3 regions of the Bradyrhizobium sp. WBOS08 genome follow, and region 3 is predicted to be linked to each of the others. Evidence: predicted binding sites of a transcription regulator. Region 3 holds the regulator's gene; each other region holds the start of a gene.
What was found. Region 3 encodes HrcA, which represses chaperone genes, less so after heat shock. Its sites were predicted from a motif close to GTTAGCACTCNCNNNNNGNGAGTGCTAAC; they were not measured.
Positions count from the first base shown of each region.

Region 1: a site for HrcA is predicted at 2,979-3,007, ahead of groES (co-chaperone GroES). Genes of this name have one in related genera too.
Region 2: a site for HrcA is predicted at 5,861-5,889, ahead of DCM80_RS05520 (co-chaperone GroES). Genes of this name have one in related genera too.

Region 1 is NZ_CP028988.1:3,448,712-3,456,715, forward strand. Features, by position in the region: gene DCM80_RS16400 (hypothetical protein) at 1-677, opposite strand, end outside; gene groL (chaperonin GroEL) at 819-2,450, opposite strand; gene groES (co-chaperone GroES) at 2,590-2,886, opposite strand; gene DCM80_RS16415 (hypothetical protein) at 3,203-3,724, shown strand; gene DCM80_RS16420 (protein phosphatase CheZ) at 3,912-4,697, opposite strand; gene DCM80_RS16425 (L,D-transpeptidase) at 5,014-5,856, shown strand; gene DCM80_RS16430 (DUF2076 domain-containing protein) at 5,929-6,741, opposite strand; gene DCM80_RS16435 (ChbG/HpnK family deacetylase) at 6,865-7,710, opposite strand; gene DCM80_RS16440 (glycosyltransferase family 2 protein) at 7,707-8,004, opposite strand, start outside.
Region 2 is NZ_CP028988.1:1,132,638-1,140,641, forward strand. Features, by position in the region: gene DCM80_RS05485 (transglutaminase family protein) at 1-680, shown strand, start outside; gene DCM80_RS05490 (carboxymuconolactone decarboxylase family protein) at 744-1,151, shown strand; gene DCM80_RS05495 (proteasome-type protease) at 1,376-2,134, shown strand; gene DCM80_RS05500 (SDR family oxidoreductase) at 2,159-2,917, shown strand; gene DCM80_RS05505 (NupC/NupG family nucleoside CNT transporter) at 3,212-4,462, shown strand; gene DCM80_RS05510 (cupin domain-containing protein) at 4,601-5,113, opposite strand; gene DCM80_RS05515 (usg protein) at 5,265-5,552, opposite strand; gene DCM80_RS05520 (co-chaperone GroES) at 5,932-6,246, shown strand; gene groL (chaperonin GroEL) at 6,292-7,932, shown strand.
Region 3 is NZ_CP028988.1:2,793,811-2,801,814, reverse strand. Features, by position in the region: gene gshB (glutathione synthase) at 1-45, opposite strand, end outside; gene DCM80_RS13295 (YraN family protein) at 56-472, opposite strand; gene rsmI (16S rRNA (cytidine(1402)-2'-O)-methyltransferase) at 459-1,421, opposite strand; gene DCM80_RS13285 (penicillin-binding protein activator) at 1,773-3,005, shown strand; gene hemW (radical SAM family heme chaperone HemW) at 3,122-4,306, opposite strand; gene rdgB (RdgB/HAM1 family non-canonical purine NTP pyrophosphatase) at 4,323-4,958, opposite strand; gene rph (ribonuclease PH) at 4,970-5,683, opposite strand; gene hrcA (heat-inducible transcriptional repressor HrcA) at 5,852-6,940, shown strand; gene grpE (nucleotide exchange factor GrpE) at 7,050-7,667, shown strand; gene pncA (bifunctional nicotinamidase/pyrazinamidase) at 7,799-8,004, opposite strand, start outside.

The DNA.
Region 1 (8,004 bases), 650 kb from region 3:
TTGAGGGTCTGCTCGCCCGCGCGCAGCGCGTCGCAGCCGACATTGAGGCTGGCCAGCGTCACCTCGACCTCCTGGCCCTTCAGGCTCTTCAGGAAGTCGGTCGCGGCCTCGAGCTTGACCTTGACCGCGATCGCCTCCGGCGAAACGTCGGTGAAATCCTTCGGCTGCGGCGTGATGCCGTCGTCGGAGGTCTGGTTCTCCAGGAATTCCCTCTCGCTGAGATCGGAATTGTCGGGCGATGTGACCTCGGTCACCGCCTGGCCGATGCTGATCTGGCCGCGAAACTCGAAGGTGTCTCCGCTCTGCTTGCGCAGCAGCTTGACGCTAACGGGCGCCTTCTCATTGACGCTCTGCGTGGTGCCGGTCAGCGTCTGGCCCGCGACCTGGAGATTGACGACGAAGCGGTCCTTGCGGTCGGAATTCCTCGCGATCGGGTAACAGACGTCGAGCACGGCCGCGGTGACCGTCTTGCCCTGGCGCGTCTCCTTCAGGATCACGTCGGCATTGCCGTCCATCAACCCGTCGAGGGAGGTGAAATAGCGCGTCTCCACGCCGCCGGGCGCCGTGGCCTTGGGCGACAGCTTCACCTGGGCGGAAGCGACCTCAGGCGCAGCCGCAAGCAGGGCCGCCAGCAGAGCCGTCAGGACAATCGTCAGACAAACCGGAAGCGCGCGCATCGCGAAAATCCCTGATCAAGAATCGGCGCGCCACCGTAGTGGGTTTTGGCCGTCGGTTGAATCGGAAAGCTGAAGGCAGGATCGGCAAAAAAGAAGGCCGCCCGGAGGCGGCCTTCACAACACTGTAATGGAAGGACGGAGTTAGAAGCCGCCCATGCCGCCGCCGGCGGGCATCGCGGGCGGGGCTTCCTTCTTCGGCGTCTCGGCGACCATGGCCTCGGTAGTCACCAGCAGGCCGGCCACGGAGGAGGCGTCCTGCAGCGCGGTGCGCACCACCTTGGCGGGATCGATGATGCCCTTCTCGACCATGTCGACATAGTCCTCGTTCTGGGCGTCGAAGCCGAAGGTCTCGGACTTGTTCTCCAGGATCTTGCCGACCACGATCGAGCCTTCCACGCCGGCATTCTCGGCGATCTGGCGGATCGGGGCTTCGAGCGCCTTCAGCACGATGTTGATGCCGGCCTGGACATCGTCATTGTCGTTGGAGAGGCGGCCGACGGCCTTCTTGGCGCGGAGCAGCGCGACGCCGCCGCCGGGGACGATGCCTTCCTGCACCGCGGCGCGGGTGGCGTTGAGCGCGTCCTCGACACGGTCCTTCTTCTCCTTGACCTCGATCTCGGTCGCGCCGCCGACGCGGATCACCGCGACGCCGCCCGCGAGCTTGGCGAGGCGCTCCTGGAGCTTCTCGCGGTCGTAGTCCGAGGTGGTCTCCTCGATCTGGGCCTTGATCTGGCCGACGCGGGCCTCGATGTCGGGCTTCTTGCCGGCGCCGTTCACGATGGTGGTGTTCTCCTTGTCGATCACCACCTTCTTGGCGCGGCCCAGCATCTTGACCGTGACGTTCTCGAGCTTCATGCCGAGGTCTTCGGAGATCAGCTGGCCGCCGGTCAGGATCGCGATATCCTCGAGCATGGCCTTGCGGCGGTCGCCGAAGCCCGGCGCCTTGACGGCGGCAACCTTGAGGCCGCCGCGCAGACGGTTGACGACCAGGGTGGCCAGCGCCTCGCCCTCGACGTCCTCCGCGATGATGACGAGCGGCTTGCCCGACTGCACCACCGCTTCCAGCACCGGCAGCATGGCCTGCAGGCCCGAGAGCTTCTTCTCGTGCAGGAGGATGTAGGCGTCCTCGAGCTCGGCGGTCATCTTCTCGGGGTTGGTGACGAAGTAGGGGCTGAGATAGCCGCGGTCGAACTTCATGCCTTCGACGATGTCGACTTCGGTATCGAGCGACTTGTTCTCCTCGACGGTGATGACGCCCTCGTTGCCGACCTTCTGCATCGCCTGGGCGATCATCTTGCCGATGGCGGCATCGCCGTTGGCCGAGATGGTGCCGACCTGGGCGACCTCGGAGGAGGCGGCGACCGGCTTGGCGCGCTTCTCGATGTCCTTGACGACGGCCGCCACGGCGCTGTCGATGCCGCGCTTGAGGTCCATCGGGTTCATGCCGGCGGCAACCGCCTTGGCGCCTTCGCGCACGATGGCCTGGGCCAGCACGGTCGCGGTGGTGGTGCCGTCGCCGGCGAGGTCGTTGGTCTTGGAAGCGACCTCGCGCACCATCTGGGCGCCCATGTTCTCGAACTTGTCCTCGAGCTCGATCTCCTTGGCGACGGTGACGCCGTCCTTGGTGATGCGGGGCGCGCCGAACGACTTCTCGATGACGACGTTGCGGCCCTTCGGGCCGAGCGTCACCTTGACGGCGTTGGCGAGAATGTCGACGCCGCGCAGCATGCGATCGCGCGCGTCTCCGGAAAACTTGACCTCTTTGGCAGCCATTTCTGCAATCCCTCGTTTTTCGTGATGTGTCTGCCGCTCGCTCGTCGCGTCGCTTCCGGGATCGAACCCGGCGGAATGATGGATGCCCGGATCGCGTGGATCCGGGCACGACATTCAGCGGCTGTTCAGTCGGATGGCCTTAGGCCAGCACGCCCATGATGTCCGACTCCTTCATGATCAGGAGCTCTTCGTTGTCGATCTTGACCTCGGTGCCCGACCACTTGCCGAACAGCACGCGGTCGCCGACCTTGAGGTCGATCGGGGTCAGCTTGCCGGTCTCGTCGCGGCCGCCCGGGCCGACGGCGACGACCTCGCCCTGGGACGGCTTTTCCTTGGCGGTGTCCGGAATGATGATGCCGCCCTTGGTCTTTTCCTCGGCGTCGATACGTTTGACCACGACACGGTCATGCAGCGGACGAAATTTGGATTTAGCCATGACGTTTCCCTTTGGAGGCTCGCTTCGGAAGGAGTGGAAGTGGGTGCGGCGGCGCTTCCGTCCATCCCCTATCCCGAAGATCGAACGGCGCGCTTAGCAATCGGGCTTTCCGAGTGCTAATAGTGGGCTCGGAAATATGGCTTGGCCGCGATCCTGTCAAGCAAAGGTGGTTAAGCGATTGGTGAGGCGGATATAGGATGGTGGCATTGGAAACTTGTTCGGGGCGCCGACGTATCAAAGGACGTCATTGCTCCGGCAGCTTTTTTGCGCTTGGCTGCAGGAGGGGTGCGGCCATGGTCTTGCTCGGGGGAATGCCATGATCAGTTCAGCTCACGCGCGCGCGGTTGCCAATCTGGCGGCTGCCTCTTGTCTGGCGCTGTTGCTGGGCGCCTGTGGCGGCGGCATGAGCCTGCCGTCCTTCTCGTCGTCCCCGCCGCCGCCCGAAGCGGAGCCGGGCGTCGCCCCGGAAATGCCTGCGACCATTCGCGCCGACGAGATCGTGGGCCGCTGGGGTCTGGCCTCGTTCCAGAACCCGGCCGACCGCGCCCGCACCGAGGCGGCCGCCCGGGCCCAGTGCAAGAATCCCTACGTGATCACCGCCGGTTCCTCCGGCGGCGTGATCATGCATCTGGCCGACCAGGCGACGCCCCAGGAGCTGCGGCTGAAGGGCTCGCCGAGCGGCAAGAACTACATCGGGCCGGCGGGGCCGACCCCGGGCGACCAGGACCGCGAAATCATCTCCTTCGACGGCCGCGTCCTGATCACCCGCTTCATCGACAAGGACGCCGCCACCCGTTACGGCAACATGGTCTACGTCCGTTGCGCACCGAGGGCGTAGTCACCACACTTTGTCATGCCCGCGCAGGCGGGCATCCAGTACGCCGCGGCTTCTCGGCTCGAGCCTCGCTGTCTCTGGAATACTGGATCGTCCGCCTTCGCGGACGATGACAGCGGAGTGTATGACCAAAAGCAAAAAAACGCCGGCCCCAGGGCCGGCGTTTTGCTATTCCGTAGTCCGCGTCCGCTCAGTCGAACAGCGCGTCGATGTCGTCCTGCGAGGCGTGACCGACGTCGCCGTTGAGCTTCGGACCGTTGAGCAGCTTTTCGTCCTCGCTGCGATTGTCCACATGCGCCGGCACGTGGGACTTGATCGCGTCGACGCCGCCCCAGATGTCCATCATCGCATTGATGTGCTGCTCGATGAACTTCATCGTCGTCATGACCTTGCTGATGCGCTGGCCGGTCAGGTCCTGGAAGTTGCAGGCTTCGAAGATCGAGATGACACGTTCCTGGATGTCGTCGGCGAGCCGCTTCTGCTGGTCGATCGAGTCCACCTTGGACATCGCGCTGGCGGCCTGGTCGATCGATTCCGCGGCTTCGAGGATCTGCTGCGTCGCCTGTTCGGTGCCGCCGACCACTGCGCCGAGCTCGCCATTGACCTTGGCCATCTCGCCGCCGTCGAAGCTCTTGCCGTGCAGCGTCGCGATCTCGCGCTTGGTGCGGTCGATGGCGTCATGGATCAGGTCGAGCTCGACCTTCAATTTCTCGCACTGCTCGATCTGGGCCCGATAGGTCTCGAGCATCGTGCGAGCCTCGGAAAGCTCGTGGGCGGTGGAGGCGTCGATCGCCGCCATGGCCGCGCTACCGGACAGCGGGGCCGCCGTGACGCCCTTCGCCATCTGCGCGCGGATCGCGCGTAGCTCGGCCATGATCTCGCTATGCATCGGGATTGCCTCTTCGGTTACGTCCAAAATCGGCATCTCGCCACCAGCGATATCCTCGACGCGAAAACGTTTGCGGTGAACAGCCATCAGGATACTCCCCCCACCTCACACACGCGTCTTTGTAGGCAGAAGCGATTTAACACGAAGTTCACAGCCGGAACTGTTGTGCGGCGTCGCGCGCCGCATTGCAAAGAAGCGATTAACCATGGCTGCGCCGCGTTCATCGAAAATAAACGCTGATCGCCAAATTGCCGCTGCGCTCGCGACGTGGTGAATCCAAACGCGCCTTCCGTTTACCAAACAAAACGGCTTTTGCCTTTTATTGACCACGTCGAAGGGTGCGGATCAGCCACCGGCTCTCCACGACGCATGTGATCTAGACGAAACAGTACAGAGTACGTCGATGTTCAAGAAAATGTCTGTCGCGCTGCTCGGCAGCGCCTGCACCTTCATGGCCGGCGCGAGCGACGCCGGCGCCTTCGACAACAGAGTGCCGAGCGATCCGCCTGCGGTGCTCTATGCGCCGCAACTGCCGCCGGCGCCGGTGCGCGTCGCCTCCAATTCGAACATGGGCGGCGGCTTCATCGAATTCCTGTTCGGCGACGGCCCCGGCCGCGGTCCGGCCTACGCGCCCGAGCGGCCGGTGTATCAGCAGCAGCCGGCCTATTACGATCAGCGCCGCCTGCCGCCGATGGGCGAGCCGCAGATGCAGGGCGGGTATCAACAGGGCGGGTATCAGCCGGGGGGCTATCAGCAAAGCGCGCTCCAGCAGGAGGCGGTCGATCCGCGGCAGCGTCCGCTCGATCCGAAATTCGAGAAACAACTCGTTGACTATAGCGGCAAGGAAAGTCCCGGGACGATCGTCGTCGATACCCCGAACAAGTTCCTCTACCTGGTCGAGGGCAACGGCCGGGCGATGCGCTACGGCATCGGTGTGGGGCGTCCCGGCTTCACCTGGTCCGGGGTGAAGTCGATCACGGCCAAGCGCGAATGGCCGGACTGGACGCCGCCGGCCGAGATGCTGGCGCGCCGGCCGGATCTGCCCCGGCACATGGAAGGCGGTCCGGAAAATCCGCTTGGCGCCCGCGCGATGTATCTGGGCTCGACGCTCTACCGCATCCACGGCTCCAACGAGCCCTGGACCATCGGCACCAACGTTTCCTCCGGCTGCATCCGCATGCGCAACGAGGACGTCATCGACCTCTATGGCCGCGTCAATGTCGGCACCAAGGTCGTGGTGTTGTGATCGCCTGAGTTGCGAAATGAAAACGGCCGCCATCCGGGCGGCCGTCTTTGCTTGTGCGGCTATCGGACGACGTCACGCGTAGTCGCTGCCGCCGTCGTCGTCGCCGCCGAAATCGCTGTCGTCGGCCATGTCCATGTTGTCGCCGTGATCATCGTAGCTGTGATCGCTGTTGCTCCGGTCGTCGTTCGACGCCTGGTCGAAGAAGCCCTGGCGGGAATCCCGGTTCGAGCCGATGTCGTTGAGGCCGGCATCGCGCGCGAGCGATCCGCCGGACTGGTCGCTGCCACCCCAAGGACTTCCACCGGCGCTGCGGTCGCCGAGCGAATTGCCGTCGCCGAAGCCCTGCTGGTGCGATCCGCCGCCCATCATGCCGCGGATGCTGGAGAGCAGTAGCGAGCCGCCGACGACGCCGGCCGCGGCCGCCGCGGCGGTGCCCAGGAACGAGCCGCCGCCACCGCCGCCCACGGGCGGGGCACCGTAACCTTGCCCCGGACCTTGTCCGTAAGGCGGCGCGCCGTAGCCGGGTTGGGTCTGCATCGCCTGTCCGGTGTTCCACGCCGGCCGCGAGTCGCGCGGCGGCACGTTCGGAACCGAGCCGCGCGAGGGGCCGCCGCCGAACAGCGTGTCACGCATGGTGTCGAGGAAGCCGCCGGACTGTGCCTGCTCGGGCGCATGCGCCGCTTCCAGCTCCTGGATGCGGGCATTCGCACGCTTCAGCGCCTCGTCCTGCACCAGCGTGGTCTGCACCAGCGCATAGACCGCGCCGGGCGCCTTGCGCAGGCCATCGGAGATCGCGGCGATCGCATCGGGATCGCGCGGTGCATTTTCCAGCTTTGAGAGCCGGGCGAAAAGGTCGTCGACGAGCTGGCGTTCCTGCGGCGTCATGATCAGTCTCCCTCGCGCAAAACAAGCGCGAGCCAGATGTAGGGTTCCATTGTGGCCCCAACAGTGCCGGCCGGATTAAATTTCGGTATGCGACAAGCTGCCCCGCGGCCTGCCTCCGCCGTTTCACCCCAGCGTGGCGCGGCTGTCCGCCAGCAGGCGCGCGAAGGCGTCGCTGGCGAGAAAAGCGTGCTCCCGCTCGCGGACATCCGTCATCGGGTCGAGGCCGGCAAGGACATCGTCGACGAAGCCGGGATGGCACATGACGAGGCCGCCGTCGGGGAGGCCTTGCAGGAATTGCCGCATCAGCGCGCCGAAATCGGCCGCCCGCGTGAAATCATAGGCGCCGGCAAAGGCGGGATTGAAGCTGAGGCCGGCGCTGCCGGCGCGGCGGCGGAACTGCGCGCTGAGACCGTCGAGCACCATGGCCTTTGGCGTGGCCAGCCGATGCCTCAGCGGAAGATTGCGGCCGCCCTGGCGGACCCAGGCGTTTGGCGCAGCCTCGGCCACCGCATCGACGAAGCCGTCGCGCACCTGCGGAAAGAGCTGCACATGCTGGTGACCGTCGACGAAGTCGGGAGCGCGGCCGAACGCGTCCATGAAGGCGGCGAGCTGCGCCTTCACCTCGTTGCGGACGAATTCCCGGTCGAGCCGCCGCAAGACGCCCGCGCGCAACAGCTTTGGAAACGGCATAAACATGTCGCCGTCCAAGGGGCGGAAATGCATGGTGAGCGGCCGGAACGGCGCCGACAGCGTCACGTGCAATCCAATCCCGCAGCGCGGGCTCGCAGTCGCGGCGTCCTGGAGCGCTGCGACCTCGCTGCGCGCGATCGCAGGTCCCACCACCATCACAGAGGTGGCGTTGAGGCGGCCGCGTTCGATCAGGTCGCGGATGGCGCGGTTGACGCCCGGGCTGATGCCGTAATCGTCGGCGCAGAGCCAGATCTGTCGCGCCGGCGCCGCCGCGCTCATTCGGCCGCCGTCCTCTTGGCATCGTCGTCCGCCTTGCCTGCCTCGAAGTGCTTCTCGCTGTGCTCGGCGACGAAGTAGATCGGGCGCGCCTTCAGCTCGGAGAGGATCTTGCCGATATACTCGCCGACGATGCCGATCATGATGAGCTGCACGCCGCCGATCGTCATCAGGCCGATCACGAGCGAAGGATAGCCGGGCACCTGCTTGCCGGTCGTGAGCACCTCCCAGAGGATCGAAAGGCCGAACAGGAAGGCGCCTCCGGCGAGAATGACGCCGAACAGGCTGGCGAAGCGC
Region 2 (8,004 bases), 1.7 Mb from region 3:
GCAACGTCACCCATGTGCTGTCCTGCGGGCCGGTCAGCGATATCCAGATCACGGCCGAAGGGCTGATCGAGACCCACGACACCGGCGGCGTGCTGCGCGGCGCCGACGAACGCTTTCCGGCGGGCATGTTCCTGCGCTCGACCGACCTCACCTCCGTCAACCCGGCGATGACGGCGGTTGCACGCCAGTTGCGCAGCGAGGCCGAGAGCGACACGCTCGGCTTCCTGCACACGCTGATGACTGAGATTGCCGACCACATGACCTTCGACGAGGACCCGACCCATAGCGGCACCTCGGCGGCGGAGGCGTTCACGCTCAAGCGCGGGGTCTGCCAGGACTATGCGCACATCTTCATTGCCTGCGCCCGCGCCGGCGGCGTGCCGGCGCGCTTCGTCTCCGGCCACTTCCTGCGCGCGGACGGCCTGTTGCATCAGGACGCCGGACACGCCTGGGCGGAAGCCTTCGTGCCCGACCTCGGCTGGGTCGGCTTCGATCCCGCCAACAGCATCTGCGCCACCGACGCCCATGTCCGCGTTGCGATCGGGCTCGACTATCTCGGCGCGGCCCCGGTGCGCGGCACCCGCTACGGCGGCGGAACGGAGACGCTGACGGTCACCGTGAAGGTCGAGCAGGCCGGCCGCGGCGGGTCGTCACAATCGCAATCCCAGCGGCAGGGCTAGCCGCAGCCGTCGGATCGCATCAACCATGATACACTCGCGGGACCAGCCCTCCGCGAGGTACCCATGGCCACTGTAAAACTGCTTTCGGACGATGAACTCTCCCCTGAAGCGCGCGCCGTCTTCGACGATATCCGCAAGGTGCGGAAGTCGGACTTCGTCAACAATTTCTGGCGCGCGCTGGCGCATGATCCGAAGACGCTGCGGCGGACCTGGGAGAGCATCAAGGAGGTGATGGCACCCGGCGCGCTCGATCCCAAGGTCAAGGAAATGCTTTACGTGGCGGTTTCGATCGCGCATGGCTGCAGCTATTGCATTCATTCGCACACCGCCGCTGCACGCGCCAAGGGCATGAGCGAGGCCGAATATGCCGAGATGCTCGCGATCGTCGGCATGGCCGCGGAGACCAACCGCCTGGTGACGGCACTCGGCGTGCCCGTTGACGAGGCGTTTCTGGTGGATGCAGCGGATTGAACGGCGGGCCGGTCGCAGAGCGCACCTGTCATTCCGGGGCGCGACGAAGTCGCGTGCCCGGAATCCATTCCTCCGCCGACCCTGCCGCCTGATGGATTCTCAGGTGCGCAATTGCGCACCGTAGGTCGCGCTACGCGCGCCCCGGAATGACGGCCGGAATCGGGGGTTTCATGCCTCCTTGAAATTGGCTAGTAATTCCGCGCAAACGCGTTCGGGGAATGGAAATGACCTATTGCTGCGGAATCCTGGTTCGGGACGGTCTGGTGATGATCGCCGACACCCGCACCAATGCCGGCCTCGACAACGTCTCCACGTTCCGCAAGCTCCACATCTTCTCCAAGCCCGGCGAGCGCATCATGGCGATCGCCAGCGCCGGCAACCTCGCCATCAGCCAGTCGGTGCTCTCCACGCTGACGGAAGGCCTGGAGGACCCCAATACGGGCGAGCTCGAGACGCTGATGAACGCGCCGACGATGTTCCAGGCCGCCCAGCGCATCGGCCGGGCGATCCGGGCGGTGCACGCCACCGAGGGCCCTGCCTTGAAGTCCGAGGACGTGTCCTTCGACGTCTCCTTCCTGTTCGGCGGCCAGATCAAGGGCTCGCGGATGCGCCTGTTCATGGTCTACACCGCCGGCAATTTCATCGAGTGCACCACCGACACGCCCTATTTGCAGATCGGCGAGCACAAATACGGCAAGCCGGTGCTCGACCGCGCCATGCATTACGACGTCGAGCTCTACGAGGCGCTGAAGACCGGCCTGATCTCGATGGACTCGACGATGCGCTCCAATCTCGGCGTCGGCCTGCCCATCGACGTGCTGGTGGTGCGCTCGGACGCCTGCGAGGCCGACCTCAACCACCGCATCGAGGCGGGCGAGCCCTATTTCCACGACCTGCGCTCGCGCTGGTCGGCGGCGCTGCGCGCAGCGCATCAGAACATTCCGCGGCCGCCCTATAAGAACGAAAAAGAACCGAAAACCTGACAACATGAGCAAAGGCAGGAAACAATGAGTGAAGCAAAAAAGATCGCATTGGTGACGGGCGCCGGCACCGGCGTCGGGCGCGCGGCCTCGCTGGCGCTGATGAATACCGGCTTCACCGTCGTGCTCACCGGGCGCCGGCTCGACATGCTCGAGGAGACCGCAAAGCTCGGCCCGGCGGGAAAGAGCCTGTGCGTCACCGCCGACATGACCAAGCCGGATTCCATCGCCGCGCTGTTCGACAAGGTGAAGGCGAGCTATGGCCGGCTCGACGTGCTCTTCAACAACGCCGGCATGGGCGCGCCCGCCGTGCCGTTCGAGGACCTCAGCCTCGAGCAATGGCAGGCGGTGGTGAACACCAACCTCACCGGGCCGTTCCTGTGCACCCAGCACGCCTTCCGCATCATGAAGGACCAAAACCCGCGCGGCGGCCGCATCATCAACAACGGCTCGATCTCGGCGCATGCGCCGCGGCCGTTCTCGGCCGCCTACACCTCGACCAAGCACGCCATCACCGGCCTGACCAAGGCCAGCAATCTCGACGGCCGCATGTACGACATCGCGGTCGGCCAGGTCGACATCGGCAATGCCGCGACCCCGATGACCGATCGCATGGTCAACGGCCCCGGCGTGCTGCAGCCGGACGGCACCACCAAGCACGAGCCACGCATGGACGCCAAGGCAGTCGGCGACGCCGTGGCCTATATGGCCGGCCTGCCGCTCGATGCCAACGTGCTGACGATGACGGTGATGGCAACGAAGATGCCGTTCGTCGGACGGGGCTGACACGTCGAGCGAAGCGCGTTACGAAGCCCACGATCTCGTGCCCCGGACGCGGCGCAGCGCTCCTTCGGCGCTGAGCTGCAGAGCCGGGGCCCATGCTGCGGCTCGCGAAGCGAAGCTGGGTCCCGGCTCTGCGCCGCAACGCTGACGCGTTGCAGCTTGTCCGGGACACGCGACCATCTCTACTTCAAAGTCTCCACCTGACGCTGGCTCGGGACAGCTTCCTCCAGGGGCACCACGACGGCATTGCCTTTGCAAGGCCGGTGCGGCCATAATCGCCGAGGGTTCGGGGACATCATGCTGCGGCTGCAATCGGCACTCGGCATTTTCGCATTGCTGTTGATCGCCTTCGCATTGGCAGAGAACCGGCGCGCCGTGTCGCTGCGCCAGGCGGCGATCGGCGTCGTCATCACATTCGCCACCGCGATCGTGCTGCTGAAGCTGCCGATCGTCGCGCACGCCTTCGGCACCATCAATGACGCAGTCGGTGCGATCTCCGCGGCCTCGCGCGCCGGGTCCGCCTTCGTGTTCGGCTATATCGGCGGCGGCCCGGCGCCCTTCGACGTCAAGGTGCCGGGCGCCGATTTCATCCTGGCGTTCCAGGCGCTGCCGATCGTGCTGGTCATGAGCGTGCTGACGACGCTGCTGTTCTACTGGCGCGTGCTGCCGCCGATCGTGCGCGGCATGGCCTGGCTGCTGGAGCGGACGCTCGGCGTCGGCGGGGCGGTGGGCCTGTCGACCGCCGCCAATGTCTTTCTCGGCATGGTCGAGGCCCCGCTGTTCGTGCGGCCCTACCTCAAGCAGATGACGCGCAGCGAATTGTTCCTGGTCATGACCGGCGGCATGGCGGGCATCGCCGGCACCGTGCTGGTGCTCTATGCAACGCTGCTGGCGCCCCTCATTCCCGACGCCGCCGCGCATTTCGTCATCGCGTCCGTGCTGGGCGCGCCGGCCGCAATCCTCATCAGCCTGATCATGGTGCCTGAAATCTCGGACAAGCGCACCGGCGGCACGCTTGAAGATCCCGAAATGGAAATGTCCGGCACGATGGACGCGATCGTGAAAGGCACCACCGCCGGCCTCGAGCTCTTGCTCAACATCGTCGCCATGCTGCTGGTGCTGGTGGCGCTGGTCTATCTCGTCAACGCCATGCTCGGCCTGCTGCCTCACATCGGCGGTGCCGCGATCTCCTTGCAACGACTGCTCGGCCTGGTGATGGCGCCGGTGTGCTGGCTGATGGGATTGCCGTGGGATCAGGCGGTCACCGCCGGCAGCCTGATGGGCACCAAGACCGTGCTCAACGAATTGATCGCCTATGTCGATTTCTCAAAGCTGCCGCCCGGCGCGCTCGATCCGCGCTCGCGCCTGATCATGCTCTACGCGATGTGCGGCTTCGCCAATTTCGCCAGCCTCGGCATCATGGTCGGCGGCTTGGGCGTGATGGCGCCGGAGCGGCGCGAGGAGATCAACGCGCTCGGGCTGAAGTCGATCGTGTCGGGGACGCTGACTACGTGTCTGATGGGCGCGGTGGTGGGGGTGGTGGCGTAGGTCTCGCTCCGCCGTCATTCCGGGGCGCGACGAAGTCGCGAGCCCGGAATCCATTTGACAACGGATGATGCGGCACAATGGATTCTCAGGTGCGCAATTGCGCACCGCAGTTCGCGCCACGCGCGCCCCGGAATGACGTCAAGCCTTCAACTCTACCGTCTTGAATTCCGCCGGCAGGATTACCTCCAAGAGCTCGACGTCGTCGGAGTAATCCAGGATCATGTGCTTGATCTTCGGTGGCTGGGTCCAGGCGCTGCCTTCCTTCATCAGGGTCTCGCCCTGCCCGTCCATGTAGGTCTTCACCCAGCCCTTGAGCACGTAGACCATCTGGAATTCGACGTCGTGGAAGTGCAGCTTGGAGACCTCGGCGGGATTGCAGGGGCCCTGCAGGCGGATGACATGCGCTTGCGCGAGACCGTGGGTCGCCTCGGCAATGCCGAGGTCGCGGTATTTCGCGTAGGCGCGCAGGCCGTCGGCCCTAAAGTCTTCCTCGCGGTGATGGCTGATGGCGATGCGTTGCCGGGGGCGCGCGGGCTTTTTCGGCGCCAGAACCGCCGGCTGCTTGACCGGCACGCGCACAGCGGCCTTGGCGCTGCTTCGCTTCTGGGCAACGGCCTGCACTGCACCGCGCGATTTGGTCTTCGTGGCCATTGGGTGCCTCCCCTGTTGTTGTTACGGGAGGCTAGCACGGAAACGGGTCTCGTGGCGCGCGCAAAGCGAGGCGTACCCACCGTTGAGGATCGCGAGAGATCGCGGGCACGGCGCGCACGCGCCTTTGCCCGCTCTCTGCACCGTCTCCGTCTCAATGCAGCCGGAACACGCCGTCCACGGCGCGCAGTTCGGCCGGCTTGATCAGCTTGGAATGCGCCACGGTGACCGAATGGAGGGGGCCGTCGAGCTTCTCCTGCCAGAACGCCAGGAAATCCTTCAGCGCCGGGAATTTCGGAAACATGTCGTAGTTCTGCCAGACGTAGGTCTGAAGCAGCGAGGGATGATCCGGCATCCGATAGAGGATTTGTGCCGTCGTCAGCCCGTAGCCCAGCATCTGTTTCCGGAAATCCTCGGAAACGGCCCCATTCCGCAGTCCCATGCCAAACCTCCTTTGCAGGAGCGCATTCAAGGGGCGGCCTGGTCGGTGTGCGCCTTACGAGCCACCCGGTACTGATGCGCTCACATGAGAGAAATGTGACGCAAACTGACAATTCATCTCAAGCCCAAAAGTTTAACAAGCTGTTGAAATTCAACGCGTTAGCAGCAGAGAACGCTCCGTGCTAATACGGGCGCGAGGCTCGGTTAACGATGGCGAGAGAAGCTGGCAATCCGTGCTTCCGAGTGCTGATTTTTTTGCTACAAACCCTTGCTCCCGCAAAATTCCTGTCCTATTTCAGCTCCGCGTGTGCTAGCACTCACGGGCACCGACTGCTAACAATCTCAAAACCTCAACCCGAGCAAATGCTTAGGAGGACTGCATGAAATTCCGTCCGCTTCACGACCGCGTCGTGGTCAAGCGCATCGACGCAGAAGAGAAGACCGCTGGCGGCATCATCATTCCCGACACTGCCAAGGAAAAGCCCTCCCAGGGCGAAGTCGTCGCCGTTGGTCCTGGTGGCCGCGACGAAGCCGGCAAGCTGATCCCGATCGACCTGAAGGTCGGCGACCGCGTGCTGTTCGGCAAGTGGTCCGGCACCGAGGTCAAGATCGACGGCCAGGACCTGCTGATCATGAAGGAGAGCGACGTGATGGGCGTTCTCGAAGTCAGCGAGTCCAAGAAGAAGGCGGCTTAAGAGCCCCTCTCCTCCCTCCAGTCAAACATCCAAGGAAAAATCCAGATGGCAGCCAAAGAAGTCAAATTCTCGGTTGATGCGCGCGACAAGATGCTGCGCGGCGTCGACATCCTCGCCAACGCGGTGAAGGTCACGCTCGGCCCGAAGGGCCGCAACGTCGTGCTCGACAAGTCGTTCGGCGCTCCCCGCATCACCAAGGACGGCGTCACCGTCGCCAAGGAGATCGAGCTCGAGGACAAGTTCGAGAACATGGGCGCGCAGATGGTGCGTGAAGTCGCCTCCAAGTCCGCTGACGCGGCCGGCGACGGCACCACCACCGCCACCGTGCTGGCCCAGGCCATCGTGCGCGAAGGCGCCAAGTCGGTCGCCGCCGGCATGAACCCGATGGACCTCAAGCGCGGTATCGACCTCGCGGTCGAGGCCGTGGTTGCGGACCTGCAGAAGAACTCCAAGAAGGTCACCTCGAACGATGAGATCGCCCAGGTCGGCACCATCTCGGCCAACGGCGACCAGGAGATCGGCAAGTTCCTCTCCGACGCCATGAAGAAGGTCGGCAACGAGGGTGTCATCACCGTCGAGGAAGCCAAGTCGCTCGAGACCGAGCTCGACGTCGTCGAGGGCATGCAGTTCGACCGCGGCTACATCTCGCCCTACTTCGTCACCAACGCCGACAAGATGCGCGTTGAGATGGACGACGCCTACATCCTCATCAACGAGAAGAAGCTCTCCTCGCTGAACGAGCTGCTGCCGCTGCTCGAGGCCGTGGTGCAGACCGGCAAGCCGCTGGTCATCGTCGCCGAGGACGTCGAAGGCGAAGCGCTCGCGACCCTGGTCGTGAACCGTCTGCGAGGCGGCCTCAAGGTCGCGGCCGTCAAGGCTCCGGGCTTCGGCGATCGCCGCAAGGCCATGCTGCAGGACATCGCGATCCTGACCGGCGGCCAGGCGATCTCGGAAGATCTCGGCATCAAGCTCGAGAACGTCACCCTCAACATGCTCGGTCGCGCCAAGAAGGTGATGATCGACAAGGAGAACACCACGATCGTCAACGGCGCCGGCAAGAAGGCCGACATCGAGGCGCGTGTGGCGCAGATCAAGGCGCAGATCGAGGAGACCACCTCGGACTACGACCGCGAGAAGCTCCAGGAGCGTCTGGCCAAGCTCGCTGGCGGCGTCGCGGTGATCCGCGTCGGCGGCGCGACCGAGGTCGAGGTGAAGGAGCGCAAGGACCGCGTTGATGACGCGATGCATGCGACCCGCGCGGCTGTCGAGGAAGGCATCGTCCCGGGCGGCGGCGTCGCCCTGCTCCGTGCCTCCGAGCAGCTCAAGGGCCTGCGCACCAAGAACGACGACCAGAAGACCGGCGTCGAGATCGTGCGCAAGGCGCTGTCGGCTCCCGCCCGCCAGATCGCGATCAACGCCGGTGAAGACGGCTCGGTGATCGTCGGCAAGATCCTGGAGAACAAGGCCTACAATTACGGCTTCGACTCCCAGACCGGCGAATATGCCGACCTCGTCAAGAAGGGCATCATCGACCCGACCAAGGTGGTCCGTACCGCGATCCAGAACGCAGCCTCGGTTGCGGCTCTGCTGATCACCACGGAAGCCATGGTTGCCGAGCTGCCCAAGAAGGCCGGCGCCGGCCCGGCAATGCCCCCCGGCGGCGGCATGGGCGGCATGGACTTCTAAGGTCCAACCACCTCAAGAACGACGAAACCCCGGCAGCGATGCCGGGGTTTTGTTTGTGGTCGTCATTCCGGG
Region 3 (8,004 bases):
GATGCGGGCGATGGGATCCATCTGGACGGCGACGTTCAGTTTCATGGTCTGCCTTTCAGGTCGAGGCGTCGAATGCCGCCAACACATGGCGCGGAAGTGAGCGCGGCGCAATCAGCATGGCGTCGAATCGCAATTCGAATTCGGCATGCTCGGGATGCGCTGCGAGCCAGCCTTGCGCGGCATCGATGATGCGCTGCTGCTGGCGCGGCGTCACGGCAAAGGCGGCATCGTCCAGCGTCGCGCGCGCCTTGACCTCGACGAACGCGATCAGGTTGCGGCGGCGCGCCACGATGTCGATCTCGCCATGCGCCGTGCGGTAGCGCTTGGCGAGAATGCGATAGCCCTTGGCCATGAGATAGGCGGCGGCGCGGCTTTCCGCGGAGATGCCGGTGTGGAATGCGGCGACGCGCTCGGGCGAGGCGGCCTTTGGTGCCCTTGGAATCTCAGTCTTCGGGATCTCAGTCTTCGCCATCGCCGCCTCGCGAATGCTTGTGCGGAGTCCTGGCGAGCTCGAGCGCGCGGGCATAGACCTCGCGGCGCGGCCGGCCCGAGAGCGCGACGGCATGCGCCACGGCATCCTTGACGCTGTGCGCGGCCAGCTGCTCGCGCAGGAGACCATCGAGCGCATCCATCGTCAGCACCTCGGCATCCGCGGGCGGCGGGCCGATCACCAGGACGAACTCGCCGCGCGTCTCCGGCGCGTCCGCCTGCCGCGCCAGCTCGGCGAGGGGGGCGCGTCTGACCTCCTCGTGCAGCTTGGTCAGCTCGCGGCAGATTGCGGCGTCCCGCTCACCCATGATCTCGGCGAGATCGGTCAAGGTGGCCTGCATCCGGTTTCCGGACTCGAACATCACCAGCGTCGCGTCGATGCGCGCGAGCTCGGCCAGGCGGGCGCGGCGCGCGGCGGACTTCGCCGGCAGGAAACCCTCGAAGAAGAAGCGGTCGGTCGGCAGCGCCGCCACCGACAGCGCGGCGAGGACGGAGGACGGGCCCGGCAGCGCGTGCACGGAGTGGCCGGCGGCGCAGACCTCGCGCACCAGCTTGAAGCCGGGATCGGAGATCAGCGGCGTGCCGGCATCCGAGACCAGCGCGACCGAGCCGCCGGCCGCGAGCGCCTCCAGGATTTTTGGACGGGCGGCTTCCGCATTGTGCTCGTGATACTGCTTGAGCTGCGCCGCGATGGCGTAGCGCTCGGTCAGGCGCCGGGTGATTCTTGTGTCCTCGCAGGCGATGACATCGACGCCGGCGAGGGTCTGCAGCGCTCGCAGCGTGATGTCGCCGAGATTGCCGATCGGGGTTGCGACCAGATGCAGGCCCGGTGCCGCCTTCGGCGCCGTGAGCCGATGTGCATCGATGGAGAAACCGCGCGAGGCGGCCTCTTGAGCTTCAGACGTATTTATCGGGGCCGGCTTTGCGCGCATAATGAGGTCAACTTAGGCACGATCGCTGAGGCTGGGAACCGGCTCGCCGAAAAAGATCGTGCCCAAAGATCATGCCGAGGTGAGGGGCTGGGAACGGACGGGAATGTGATCGGTCAGGATCACGTCGGGAGGGGGTGAGGGGCCGCGCGCCATATTCGCGACGGAAACTCCGCCTTGATGCTGGGTGAGCGACGGCGAACAGCTGCCGGGACAGGAAGGCGGCCGCGTTAAGCGGCTATTATCCTTTTGTTTTGGTTAACTATTTGCCGACAATATGCCTGAATCCGCGGTCTGCGCCGTGGAAGGAAGATCATGACCGGCCGGCGACGGCGGGTCAGAAGAGAAGCTGCCATGGTGGGCCCGCGTTTTCCTAAGTCTCCCATTCCGGGGTCCCTGATGTCGGGGGCGACCCGCCGGAGCGCGCTCGGCCTGTTGCTCGGCGCGCCCCTGCTGTCGGCCTGTGCCGGCGTGCAGCAGAGCCTCAGCCAGTTCTCCAACCCGTTCTCGAGCTCGGCACCGCCGGCCCAGCCGGCGGGTCCGCAGCAACAGGCGACGACCGCCGGCACCGGCGGCGTGAAGGTCGGGCTGATCCTGCCGCTCTCCGCGGCCGGCAATGCCGGCCTTGCCGCGCAATCCATGCGCAACGCCGCCGAGATGGCGCTGGCCGAGTTCCAGAACCCGAACATCCAGCTCCTGATCAAGGACGACAACGGCAGCCCGCAGGGCGCCCAGGCCGGTGCGCAGCAGGCGGTCGACGAAGGCGCCGAGATCATCCTCGGGCCGCTGTTCGCGCAATCGGTTCCGGCGGTGGCGCAGGTCGCGCGCACGCGCGGCATTTCCGTGATCGCATTCTCGACCGATTCCAGCATCGCCGGCCGCGGCGTCTATCTGCTCTCCTTCCTGCCGGAATCCGACGTCAATCGCATCGTCGAATATTCCGCCAGCATCGGAAAGCGCTCCTTCGCGGTGATGGTGCCCGACAACGCCTATGGCAATGTCGTCGAGGCCGCGGTGAAGGCGGCGGCGCCGCGCCGTGGCGGACGCATCGTCGCGTTCGAGCGATACGGCGCCGACCGCGCCACGCCGGCGCGCACCGTGGCACAGCAGCTCGGCAGCGCGGACGCGCTGTTCATTGCCGATGACGGCGATGCCGTCGTGTCAGTCGCGGATGCCATGACGGCCGCGGGCGCGAACCTGCGCAACATCCAGCTGCTCGGCACCGGCCTGTGGGACAATCCGCGCGTCTATGCCAGCGCCGCGCTTCAGGGGGGCCTTTACGCTGCGCCCGACCCGGCCGGCTTCCGCGCTTTCTCCGGCCGCTACCGCACCAAATACGGCGCCGAGCCGATCCGCACCGCGACGCTCGCCTACGACGCCGTCGCTCTCGTCGCCGCACTCGCGCGCACGCAAGGCACGACACGGTTCTCGACCGACGTGCTCACCAACCCTTCCGGCTTTGCCGGCATCGACGGCCTGTTCCGCTTCCGCGCCGACGGCACCAACGAACGCGGTCTTGCGGTGATGAAAGTGACGCAAGGCGGCGGCGTTGCGGTCGCAGGCTCGCCGAAGAGCTTTGGAGCGTAGCTCCGGACGACGGTGCGGTAGGGTGGGCAAAGGCGCTCTTGCGCCGTGCCCACGATCTCTCTCGATCGCGAAACATGCGTGGGCACGCTTCGCTTTGCCCACCCTACGAGATCTCGCTATGCCGCGAGATCCGCAACCACCGCATCCAGCACTGGAAAGCCGCTGCTGGTCACGCGCAGGCGGCCGGTCGCATCAACAATGATCGCACCTTCTTCGCGCAGCAGCGCGATGCGCTTGGGATCGAGCGGACGACCGGAGAGTGCTTTGTAGCGCTCGGGATCGATACCCTCCGCCAAACGCAGTCCCATCAGCAAAAATTCGTCCGCGCGTTCCTCGCTGTTGAGCGGCTCGTCGGTGACGATGCCATGGCCATTGGTCTCGACCCGCATCAGCCAGGCCTCGGGACGTTTCTCGGTGGCAGTCGCGTGCCTGACACCGTCGATGTCGAGGCGGCCGTGCGCGCCGGGGCCGATGCCGGCATATTCCTCGCCGCGCCAATACACCAGATTGTGCCGGCACTCGGCGCCGCGCCGCGCGTGGTTGGAGATCTCGTAGGCGGGCAGCCCGAGCCTGTCGCAGGTCTCCTGCGTGACGTCGTAAAGCGCGCGCGCGACCGCCTCATCCGGCGTCTTCAACTTGCCGGCCTGGTGCAGGCCGAAGAACGGCGTGCCTTCCTCGATCGTCAGTTGATAAAGCGACAGATGCTCGGCCGCTTCATCGATGGCGAGGCGCAGCTCATCGGCCCACATCACCGGCGTCTGGTCGGGGCGGGCATAGATCAGGTCGAACGAATAACGGTCGAACGAACGGCGTGCGATGGCGACGGCATCGAGCGCCTCGCGCGCGCTGTGCAGACGTCCCAGCGCCTTCAGCGAGGCGTCATCGAGCGCCTGCACGCCGAGCGAGACGCGGTTGACGCCGGCTGAGCGATAGCCGGCAAAGCGCGTGGCCTCGACGCTGGTCGGGTTGGCTTCGAGCGTGACTTCGACGTCGTGTGCGACGGTCCAGTGCTTGCCGATCGCATCGAGCACCGCGCCGACCGTTGCGGGCTGCATCAGGGACGGCGTGCCGCCGCCGAGGAAGATCGAGGTGACCTCGCGCCCGGGCGCACGCGCCGCAGTCGTTGCGATCTCGCGCGCGAACGCGGAGGCAAAGCGCGCTTCGTCGATTGCGGCGTGGCGGACATGGCTGTTGAAGTCGCAATAAGGACACTTCGACAGGCAGAACGGCCAGTGCACGTAGACGCCGAAGGCTTCAGATTCTTGTTTTGACGCGTTTTCCTGGCGCGAACCGGTATCCACTTCGCTCGAAAACGCTCTAGCGCGGCTCAAGGCAGATCTCCGCCAGTTTCACGAAGGCGCGGGCGCGGTGCGACAGGCCGAGACCGAGTGGCGGCAGGCCGTGCTTCTCGATGCTCTCCATCTCGCCGAAGGTGCGGTCGTGGCCATCGGGCAGGAACATCGGATCGTAGCCGAAGCCGGCATTGCCGCGCGGAGGCCAGACCAGGGTGCCGTCAACGCGCGCCTCGACCTGTTCGAGGTGATGGTCGGGCCAGGCCACGCAGAGCGCGGAGACGAAATGCGCTCTGCGGCGGTCCGCCGTGGTGGCGCCGCGCTCTTGCAACAGGCGCTCGATCTGCGCCATCGCCGCGTTGAAGTCCTTGGCCGGGCCGGCCCAGCGCGCGCTGTAGATGCCGGGCGCGCCGTCGAGCGCGTCGACCACGATGCCGGAATCGTCGGCGAAGGCGGGAAGTTTGGTCGCCTGTGCCGCCGCGATCGCCTTGATCGCGGCGTTGCTGCGGAAATCGTTGCCGGTCTCCTCCGGCTCGGCGAGGCCGAGCTCACCGGCCGACACCGCCTCGACGCCGTGGGGCGCGAGCAGCTCCCGCATCTCGGCCAGCTTGCCGGGATTGTGGGTGGCGATGACGAGCTTTCCGGTGATTCGGCGGTGCATGGGCCTATTGACTACGCCACGGCCAGTTTCTGCAAGTCCACGAGGCGCGCGACGCCCTTGCGCGCCAATGCCATCAGCGCCAGGAACTCGGCTTCCGTGAACGGTTCGCGTTCCGCCGTGCCCTGCACCTCGATGATGCGGCCGTCGCCGGTCATGACGAAATTGGCGTCGGTCTGGGCTTCCGAATCCTCGGCGTAGTCGAGATCGAGCACCGGCGTGCCGTTGTAGATGCCGCAGGAGATCGCGGCGACGTTGTCGCGCATGACGTTGGCCTTGATCATGTTGCGCGCCTTCATCCAATTGATGCAGTCGGCCAGTGCGACCCAGGCGCCGGTAATCGAGGCCGTGCGCGTGCCGCCGTCGGCCTGCAGCACGTCGCAATCGACCGTGATCTGGCGCTCGCCGAGGGCCTCGAGGTCGACGATGGTGCGCAGCGAGCGGCCGATCAGGCGCTGGATCTCGACGGTGCGGCCGCTCTGCTTGCCGGCGGCGGCCTCGCGGCGGGTGCGTTCGGAGGTGGCGCGCGGCAGCATGCCGTATTCGGCGGTGACCCAGCCGCGGCCCTGGCCCTTCAGCCACGGCGGCAGGCGGTCCTCCAGCGTGGCGGTGACCAGCACATGGGTGTCGCCGAATTTCACCAGGCAGGAGCCTTCCGCATATTTGACCACGCCGCGCTCCAGCGTCACGGGGCGCAATTCGTCGGGCGCACGGCGGCTTGGCCGCATGGGAAATCCTCCAAAACTCGCGGGGTATGGCTGTTGGCGGTGCTTGTAGGTGGGGCGAAGGTGGGCGGCAAGGGCTTATTCGGCCCCTGATTCCGGGCCGGCAAACGCCACGCTTGTCAGAAGCGCCCGGGATGGACAAATTATGAGGATCTGAGAGGAGTTACCGCTGTGGCCCATCACGATCCGATTCATCTGATCGCGCCGCGCGCAGGCCTCGCCCAGCTCAACGAGCGTTCCCGCGATATCTTTCGTCAAATTGTCGAAAGTTACCTCGCGACCGGTGAGCCCGTGGGCTCGCGCAATATCTCGCGCCTGATCGCGATGCCGCTGTCGCCGGCCTCGGTCCGCAACGTCATGGCCGATCTGGAACAGCTCGGCCTGATCTATGCGCCGCACACCTCCGCCGGCCGGCTGCCGACGGAACTCGGTCTGCGCTTCTTCGTCGATGCCTTGATGCAGGTCGGCGACCTCAACGAGGCCGAACGGCAGTCGATCCAGAGCCAGCTCACGTCCGTAGGCCAGGCCCACTCGGTCGAGGCGGCGCTGGACCAGGCGCTGACGCGGCTGTCCGGACTGACGCGGGCCGCGGCGGTGGTGCTGACGCCAAAGTCCAATGCGCGGCTCAAGCACATCGAATTCGTCCGCCTGGAACCGGAGAAAGCCCTGGTCATCCTCGTCGGCGAGGACGGTCAGGTCGAGAACCGTGTGCTGACGCTGCCCCCTGGAGTTCCCTCCTCGGCGATCACCGAAGCCGGCAATTTCCTCAATGCGCGAATCCGCGGCCGCACCCTGGCCGAGGCGCGGCTCGAGCTCGAGACGGCGCTGGGCGAGGCCCGCGCCGAGCTCGACCAGCTCGCACAGAAGGTGATTTCCGCCGGAATCGCCAGCTGGTCCGGCGGCGAGAACGAGGACCGCCAGCTCATCGTGCGCGGCCATGCCAATCTGCTCGAAGATCTCCACGCGCTGGAGGATCTGGAGCGGGTGCGCCTGTTGTTCGACGATCTCGAGACCAAGCGCGGCGTGATCGATCTGCTCGGCCGGGCCGAGACGGCCGAGGGCGTGCGCATCTTCATCGGCAGCGAGAACAAGCTGTTCTCGCTGTCGGGGTCCTCCACCATCATTGCGCCCTATCGGGATGCCGCCGGTCACATCGTCGGCGTCCTCGGGGTGATCGGCCCGACGCGGCTGAATTATGCCCGTGTAATCCCGACGGTGGACTATGCCGCCCGCATCGTCAGCCGCCTTTTGGGGGGCTGACCGGCCTTTCCGCCGATCACGGGCGCTTGATTTTCGCGGCTCAAAGCACGATATGCGGGCCAACAATCCCAGACCACCTTGAGTCCAGACGAGTTCGAGAAGAGAGCCGATGACCGATCGAGACCGGCAACCCGAAGACGCGGCCGCGCCGACTGGCGAGCCCGTGGCGTCAAAGCCCTACATCATGCCCGACGATCCCGAGCCCGGCTCGGTCGAGACCCTGCAGAAGGAAGTCGCCGAGGCGCGCGATCGCATGCTGCGGACGCTGGCCGAGATGGAGAATCTGCGCAAGCGCACCACCAAGGAAGTCGCCGACGCCCGCCTCTACGGCATCACCGGCTTTGCCCGCGACGTGCTCGACATCGCCGACAATCTTCAACGCGCGCTCGACGCCGTCCCGGCCGAGGCGCGTGCCACCGCCGATCCCGGCCTGACCTCGCTGATCGAGGGCGTCGAGCTCACCGAGCGCGCGCTGCATAGCGCGCTGGAAAAGCACGGCGTGAAGAAGCTCGATCCGCAGGGCCAGAAGTTCGACCCGAACTTCCACCAGGCGATGTACGAAGTGCCCGATCCGTCGGTGCCGTCGGGCACCGTGGTGCAGATCATGCAGGCCGGCTACACGATCGGCGAGCGCGTGCTGCGCCCGGCGCTGGTCGGCGTCGCCAAGGGCGGCGCAAAGCCAGCGGCCGCGGCGAACAACAACGAATCGAGCGGGGCGCCGAACTGATTGTTGCTGTCATTCCGGGGCGCGACGAAGTCGCGAGCCCGGAATCCATCAAGCAGCAGAGACAACCGCGCAATGGATTCCGGGCTCGCGCTGACGCGCGCCCCGGAATGACGGAAGGATAGCGCGCTGCTTTACGCGCTCACCGCAATATCGCTCGACTGAATCCGCTTCACGCGGGCCTTGGCCATATCGGCCCAGGCCTTGGCGAGCGAGCCCTGGGTGTCGATGCCGCGGCAGGCGTCTTCCACCACATAGACCTCGAAGCCCGCCTTGCGCGCATCGAGCGCGGTCCAGGCGACGCAGAAATCCGTCGCGAGCCCTGCGACGAAGACGCGCT